2 regions of the Brevibacillus sp. NL20B1 genome follow, and region 1 is predicted to be linked to the other one. Evidence: riboswitches for the same ligand, from Rfam matches in the RefSeq annotation. Region 1 holds a riboswitch; the other holds the start of a gene.

Region 1 (3,970 bases):
GCCAACCAGGGAAAACGAACAGCGGATCAACAAAAGCGGCAACTCCAAACCGCAGGGAAATGAAAAAATCCCGGTGAACCGCTGACCATCGTCCGAAACAATACAGGCATTTTCCGGGCTTACGCCCAGGAAAATGCCTGTTTGTCGTCTGCCGCCTGCTCTGCGGGTCCAAGCGCGTCCAATGCCTGCTCCAGGTCTTGAAGCAGGTCGACAGCGTCCTCCAGGCCCGCGGAGAGACGGATCAGTCCGTCCGTAATTCCACGCCGCTTACGCTCTGCGGGCGGCATGGCGGCATGGGACATCATCGCCGGATAGGAAAGAATCGTTTCGACCGCACCCAGACTGACGGCGACAATCGGCAGCTTGACGCGGTCAAACAGCGCTTTGGCCCGCTCGCGGCTGCCCACGTCAAAGGAGAGTACCGCCCCGTGTCCGCTCGCCTGCCGGTTTTGCAGGTCATGACCGTCGTGTTCCGGCAATCCGGTGTAGTAGACGCGGCTGACCGCCGGGTGTGTGGAAAGCCAGTGGGCCAGCTTTTCCGCCGTCTGCGTGCTGACGTCCAGACGCGCTTTCAAGGACTTCAAGCCGCGCAGCACCAGCCAGGAATCCTGCACGCCGAGGATCGCTCCCATGCCGTTTTGGATCATGTAGAGCTGCTCACCCAATGCCGCCTCCTTGGTCACGGCCAACCCGGCCACGACGTCACTGTGGCCGCCGATGAACTTGGTCGCGCTGTGGATCACCACGTCCGCGCCCAGCTCCAGAGGCCGCTGATAGTACGGCGTCATAAACGTATTGTCCACGATCACCAGCAGTCCCCGCTGTTTCGCCAGCGCGCAGACAGCGGCGATGTCCGTCACTTTCAGCGTCGGGTTGGACGGAGTTTCCAGGTAGATGCCCTTGGTCTCGGGACGGATGGCTGCTTCCACCTGCTCCAACGACGTGGTATCGACAAAGCTGACGGCGATCCCCATGCGGGACAGAACATTGGTCAAGAAGCGGTAGGTGCCGCCGTATACGTCCTCCGCCACCACGACGTGATCTCCGGCGGAGAACAGCATGAACACACTGGAGATGGCCGCCATACCGGAAGCAAAGGCGAATCCGCGCTCGCCTCCCTCCAAAACGGCGATTGCCTCTTCCAACGCATGCCGTGTGGGATTGCCCGAACGGGCGTAATCGTAAACGACGGGCCGGTCCAGATCAGCCTGGTGAAAGGTGGACGCCTGATAAATGGGCACCGAGGCCGCCCCTGTCACCGGGTCGATACAACTGGTGCCGTGCAGCAGTTTGGTGGCAAACTTCATCGTACGCTCCCTCCCGTCAGTGAGAGACTTGCATCCAGAGCCTGACACACGTCAGCGATCAGGTCGTCGGGATGTTCGATCCCGACCGACAGCCGCAGCAGCCGGTCGCACACACCCACGTACTCGCGAATCTCTTGCGGGATGTCGGCATGCGTCTGCGTCGCCGGATAGGTGCACAGCGACTCCACGCCGCCCAGGCTTTCCGCAAACGATATGATCCGTAAGCTCTCCAGAAACGGCGCCACCTGTTCAGCCGAGCGCAGGCGGAACGAAACCATCCCGCTGAACCCGCTGGCCTGCCTGCACTGCACCTCATAACCGGGATGCTCCGGCAAACCGGGATAATAAACGTCCGTCACGGCAGGGTGTTCCCGCAATGTCTTTACAATCGCCAAGGCATTTGCCTGATGGCGTTCCATTCGCAGAGCCAGCGTCTTCATCCCCCGCAGCAGCAGCCAACAGTCCTGCGGCCCCAGCACCGCTCCGATCGAATTGTGCAAAAACCGGATTTTTTCGGACAACTCTTCACCCTTTGTGACGATCAATCCAGCGAGGACGTCGTTGTGGCCGCCGAGGTATTTGGTCGCGCTGTGCAGCACCAGGTCAGCCCCCAACTCCAGCGGCCGCTGACAGTACGGCGTCATGAACGTGTTGTCCACAATGGTCAACAGCCCGTTTCGCTTGGCCACCTCTGCCACCGCCGCGATGTCGGTGATCTGCATCAGGGGATTGGTCGGCGTTTCCACAAAAACAGCCCGCGTCTCCGGGCGGATTGCTTCTTCCAGATTCTTCACGTCACGCAGGTCGACATAGCTGAAGCGAAGTCCGTAACGTGAGAGCACCTGCTCGAACAACCGGTACGTCCCGCCGTACAGATCGAGCGATACGACCAGGTGATCTCCCTGGGAGAACAGTCCCATGACCGTATGTATCGCGGCCATGCCGGAAGCACAGGCAAACCCGGCGTCTCCCCCTTCCGCTTCGGCAATCGTCTGCTCCAGCACGGTCCGGGTCGGGTTGGCTGTGCGCGTGTAATCGTACCCCGTGCTCTGCCCGAGGGCGGGATGGCGATACGCGGTGGCGTTGTAAACGGGAAAGCTGATTGCGCCGGTCCGCTCGTCTTTGGCGACGCCCGCCTGCACCAATTTTGTCTCCAGATGCATATGGATCTCTCCCTCCAACAAAATGACCGAGGGCATTAAAAAAAGCCCTCTTTTCTCTGAAAAGAAGGCTTTGTTTACGCGTACGTAAGCAAATCCTTCTCATCTTTCAGAGCGTTACACTCTGCAGGAATTAGCACCAGTATCCCCTTGTACAGGTGATTGGTTGCCGGGCATCATCGGGCCAGTCCCTCCGCCTCTCTGGATAAGAAGTTTGCTATGCAATTTGCAATTGGTTGACCTTATACTACCGAAATCGGCAGTACCTGTCAACCTGTTTTTCATTATGCTGGTAACCCGATCACGTTGCGTTTTTCAATGCGGTCATCACCTGGTTGTCCAGTTTGCTGGCCGCATTTTTGTCGTACGTCTTTTCATATTGGGGCTCGACCGAGATGCGGGAGCCGTAGAACATCACGTCGCGAACGGCCTCGATGGCCACTTCCACCATCGCCAGCTTCAGCGGGACATTCTCCATCCGTTCCGTCTTGATCGTCGCCCTGCCGTTGATGGCATAGGAGGAACCGGCCCCGATCAAGTGCAGCACGACCTGCGGTTCCTTGGCAATGTTGGCCAAAATACGAGAGCGGTTGTCTACGGCGAAACGGATCAACTGCGGCGTCGGCGCAAACGTCCAGGAAAGGGAACTGAGCGACGGAGCGCCGGACTCGTGGTCAATCGTTCCGAGTGTGACAAAACGCTCCTGCTGCAAAAGCGCGAACAGTTCCTCCGAAAGCGTTTGGGAAACGGTTTCAGCCATTCCGATGCCTCCTTGAAAAGGGAATGTACGTCTATTGTACCTACCCGCCTGGCGATAGGCAAACCTTTCCGTCCAACACCTTGCTTCTCACCCGTTTTTTTCCTACACTGATACGTAACGGGAACGAATGCAAGACAGGAGGAGAGCCGCATGCCCCCATCCCCCACCGACCGCTTGCTGGCCAAGATCGACAAGCTGCTGGCAGAGCTGCAGGAAGTGCGCAAACTGAACGAACGGATGGACAAAATCGCCCTCTTTCTGGAGGATATCCGCCTCGCCGACGTGATTCAAAATTATACAGCCCCGAGCAAGCTGCTGTGGATCAACTTCCTCGCAGGTCTTGCCCGAGGCCTGGGATTGACGATCGGTACGGCCATCGTCCTGGTGCTGCTCGGCTCTTTTCTCAGCCAGTTCCTGTCCGTCCCGATTATCGGCGATTACATCCGCCAATTGATCGATTACGTGCAGGCCTATCGACAGTAAGCCTTATTTGTGATCGTCGTCATCACCGTGCTTTTTCCCATTGCCGTTGCCTTTCGGTCCCTTATCCTTGTCTTTCCCCTTGTCTTTGCCTTTTTCATCGTCATCGCCGTTGACCGGCTTGTTGTGCGGGATGTCGGCTTTGGCCACAAGTTTGCCGTCCAGGTACAGCTCGAGGTGGACTGCTTTCGCGCTGTACGAGCGATCGTGGTACTTCAGCTTCGCCTCAAACCGGCCGTCTTTCACTTTCACCTCGTGCTTTT
Region 2 (3,970 bases), on a different contig from region 1:
GACGTCGCCTTCGTCCAGATAGACGCGACAGAGCAAGTCGACGGCCTGCTGGGAGCCGGTGGTAAGCAGCATGTTTTCCACGCCCACGTTCATGTTCTTTTGTTTCATCCGGGATGCCACCCACTCGCGAAGCGGTAGGTACCCGTCCGTCAGACCGTATTGCAGCGATTTCGGCCCTTGACTGAGCGCGCGGTCAAATGCAGCCTTCATTTCTTCGAGCGGAAAAAACTCCTCTGCCGGCAGTCCGCCAGCCAGCGACAGCACCGGGGTCCCCTGTGTCAATTTCAGAATTTCCCGCACGGCCGAGGAGCTCAGTGCGCCAACCGATTGTGAAAAAGCGTACTCCATGTTCCGTTCCCCCTTGATTGAGTTTATCCTTGTTGTATCACTCACGCCGGGAGAAGTCCAATCTATGCTTGCTATAGACGGAATAGGTTTTGGCTATTGTTCTCTTGGACAAGCAAAAAAGGAAGCGTAAACCGCTTCCCGTCTCATTCTCTGGATCGTGTTCGTTTGTATCGCGCGCCAGGGTTCAGGGTTCGGGTTCCCTATGCGATGCGAACCACCCGGGCATTTTCCGTCTGCGGCAGGAATGACAGATCGACGTGTTCGCGCGCCACATCGAAGCCAATGTCTTCAGCAAGCAACAGCGCTTCTTCACGGAACGTCGGCGTGCAGCTTCCTTCGTTCAACTGGCACAGCCGCTTCAAGCGCTTAAGCCGCTCCGCCATCTTCTCCGCGCGCATCACCTCGTTGCGCAGGTCACACACGTTTACGTGCACCGCGTCGGCGATCATGCTGATGTCATTGATATGGACAATGAGCCGCTTGCCCTCCTCCGTGACAAAACCGAGCGAGCAAAACTGTGCGCCGGACATCTCCAACCGTGTGAGCACGGCGTTGGCAAACTCCTCGCCGGACCGCAGGCGAATCAGACCCGCTTCTACGGCGCCGCCTATCTTGCGCTCATTGGAGATGACCGTATACATGTCCGTATATCCGTTGATCTGGTAGCGCATGATACCCTCCTGCCGAACAAACGTGATCATTGAGATCAATTATCATTACCACACCCATCGTATAATGAAAATCATTATCTGTCAATGCTGAGAATGATTTTTACTGAGAATGGATTTTTTTGCATGGGCGCGTCATTCGTGATCGCGCCCGCCGCGCTTTTTTATAGTATTCGCCCGCCCGGTTTTGGACTATGCGGCACTCGCCTATTTTGGGCGGGGCCCATCCCGGACGCGGCACTGCCCCCGGCCTCCGCCTCGCTTCCCAAAAAATCAAACCGCCAGGGCGTTTTGCGAACACACTGGCGGTCAGTTCTCAATCACATGAACGATATATTGCTAGTTGCACGGGGAGAAAATACCCAAACGCTCAATCCGCGCTACTGCTTCCGCCAGCCGCTCTTCGCTGGCCAAAAGCGCTGCGCGCACGTACCCTTCGCCGGTGGGGCCGAAACCTACGCCCGGTGCGACAGCGACATGGGCTTTTTCCAACAGCAAGTCGGCAAATTCGGCAGAGGTAAACCCTTTTGGCACCGGCAGCCAGGTGAAAAACGAGCCCTGCGACGGTGCCGCCTCCCAGCCGATGCGGTGCAGGTTGGAAAACAGCGCGTTGCGCCGGCTTTCGTATACGGTCACCAACTCGCGGACACACTGCTGGGAATCGGTCAGCGCCCGGACCGCCGCCATCTGGATGGCGCCGAACAGGCTGCAGAAGTAGTGGTCCTGGATCAGGTTGATCAGCCGGACCAGTTCCCGGTTGCCGACCATCGCGCCGACGCGCCAGCCGGCCATGTTGTACGTTTTGGACAGCGTGTAAAATTCCACGCCCACTTCTTTGGCTCCAGGCACCTGCAGGAAGCTGACCGGCTTCTTGCCGTCGAAGCTGATCGCTCCGTAGGCGAAGTCGTGACAGACGACGATTTCGTGCTTGCGGGCGAAGCGGACCGTCTCTTCGAAAAATTCGTACGGCGCATTGACCGCGGTCGGGTTGTTGGGGTAGTTCAGGAACATCAGCTTGGCTTTGTCCAGATCCTCTCGAGCCAGCTCGCCGTAGTCCGGCAGGAAACCGTTCGCGGCGCGCAGCGGCATCATCACCATCCGCCCGTCGGCGATGGCCACTCCCGACCAGTAATCGGGATAGCCGGGGTCCGGCACCAGAGCCACATCGCCCGGATTGAGCAATACCTGGCAGATTTCCACCAGTCCGGTCTTGCTGCCGAACAGGATGGCCACTTCCTCTTCCGGGTCCAGATCGACGTCAAACTCCTGCTTGTACCAGTGGGCGACAGCCCGTTTCAGTTCCACACGACCGCTGAACGGCGGGTACTTGTGGTGAACCGGACGGGCAGCATGTTCCTGCAGTTCCTCGACAATGTGCGGCGGCGTCGGCAGATCGGGGTTGCCCTGCCCCAAGTTGATTACGTCATGGCCGGCGGCGATGGCCTTGTTCACTTTCGCCACCAGCGAGGCAAAAAACTGCGTCGGCAGACGGTCAATCATGGCGGACGGTTGGATGCGCATCAGTCTCTCGTTCCTTTCCCTTGGGTAAATCGTGCAGACGTCGGCGGCTAAGCAAAAAGCCCCTTTTCCTGTACAGAAAAAGGGGCAGATCGACATCTCCACGTTCTTATCTGTCAGGAATGCTCCTGCTGGAATTGGCACAGCATCTGCACAGGCAGATCCGCTGCCGGGCTTCATCGGGCCAGTCCCTCCGCCTCTCTTGATAAGGTGATTGCATGCTATTCAGTTTCGTTTGCAGTCTCGTTCCATCCCAGCAGCATCCGGCGGGTCAGCGACCGTGTCGCCCCCCGAAGCGAAGTCCCTGCAGGGCCGCCGCAGCATTCCGACTGTGCTGGTTGGATATCTCTTTCATACTACTTTAGCAAGCGAACAGTGTCAAGATGTCGGCTGGACGTTTACCTTGGCGCCGTCTTTCAGCAGCGTCTGTCCGCGCACGACGATTTGCTCGCCTTCTTTCAGCCCTGCCTTTACCTCCACCAGATCGCTGGATTCGATCCCGGTCTGCACTTCCACTTTTTTCGCCGTGTCTCCCTCCAGCTTGTAGACGAACCGCTTGCCGTTCTCGTCAAAGACGGCCTTGAGCGGCACCACCAGCATGCTGTTGGTTTGCTGATGCGCAAACTGGATGCTGACGACCATGTCCGCCTTTAGCGAAGCGTCCTGCTTGGCCAGGGCAATTTCCACCGGATACGCGCGCAGCGTCTGATCCATCACGGGACTGATCGCGCTCACCGTGCCGTCCAGCTCCTTGGAGATGGCAGAGATTTGAATCTTCACCTTGTCCCCTTTTTTCACTGACGTTACTTCCTCTTCGGAGAGGTTTGCCTTGACGATTAGCGGATCGGTATCCACGATGGTGACCACTGGCGCTTGCGGCGAAGCCATTTCCCCTACCTGGCCGTTGACGGCGGAGACGAAGCCGGAGATCGGGGCGGTCACCGTCGCGTTGGCCAACTGTTCACGCGCGTTTTGCAGCGAGATGCGGGCCTGTTCCACGGATGCCTGAGTGACGGCCACTCCCGTCTGCTTTTCAGCCATCTCCAGCGCTTCCTTGGCGTTGGCATACGCCGTCTTCGCATTGGTGAGGGCCGCCTGTGCCTGTTCCAATTGCTGCGGAGACACCGCTCCCTGTTTGAACAGGTCAGACATGCGCTGGTAGTCGCGTTCCGCGTCCCGCAGCGCCTGTTCGGCCTGCACCAGACCGTTTTTCGCCTGCTGCAGCCCCTGGTCGGAGGCGGCATTACTCTGCTTCAGGTTGGCTACGGCGAGATCGTACGCCGCCTGCGCCTGCTGCACTGCATTCTCCAGATCCGTTTTCTCCAGGCTGAAAAGCACCTGTCCCTGATTGACATACTGCCCCAGTTTTACGTTCAGCTGCACAATCTTGCCGCCCACTTTTGGAGCCAAGGTGACTTCCTTGTTGGGGGCAAGTT

What was found. Region 1 has a riboswitch for S-adenosylmethionine ahead of KDN35_RS00350 (aminotransferase class I/II-fold pyridoxal phosphate-dependent enzyme). Riboswitches for the same ligand answer to the same signal wherever they lie in the genome.
Region 2: linked by a shared signal. The riboswitch ahead of KDN35_RS14945 (pyridoxal phosphate-dependent aminotransferase) and the one ahead of KDN35_RS00350 (aminotransferase class I/II-fold pyridoxal phosphate-dependent enzyme) in region 1 are both predicted to bind S-adenosylmethionine.

What each region holds. Positions count from the first base shown of each region.
Region 1 is NZ_JAGTPT010000001.1:53,575-57,544, reverse strand. It holds gene KDN35_RS00360 (YhcN/YlaJ family sporulation lipoprotein) at 1-85, shown strand, start outside; gene KDN35_RS00355 (trans-sulfuration enzyme family protein) at 120-1,307, opposite strand; gene KDN35_RS00350 (aminotransferase class I/II-fold pyridoxal phosphate-dependent enzyme) at 1,304-2,470, opposite strand; SAM riboswitch class I at 2,567-2,679, opposite strand; gene KDN35_RS00345 (pyridoxamine 5'-phosphate oxidase family protein) at 2,769-3,227, opposite strand; gene KDN35_RS00340 (DUF5665 domain-containing protein) at 3,378-3,710, shown strand; gene KDN35_RS00335 (hypothetical protein) at 3,714-3,970, opposite strand, start outside.
Region 2 is NZ_JAGTPT010000022.1:59,160-63,129, forward strand. It holds gene KDN35_RS14935 (aminotransferase-like domain-containing protein) at 1-348, opposite strand, end outside; gene KDN35_RS14940 (hypothetical protein) at 549-1,019, opposite strand; gene KDN35_RS14945 (pyridoxal phosphate-dependent aminotransferase) at 1,356-2,537, opposite strand; SAM riboswitch class I at 2,641-2,746, opposite strand; gene KDN35_RS14950 (efflux RND transporter periplasmic adaptor subunit) at 2,913-3,970, opposite strand, start outside.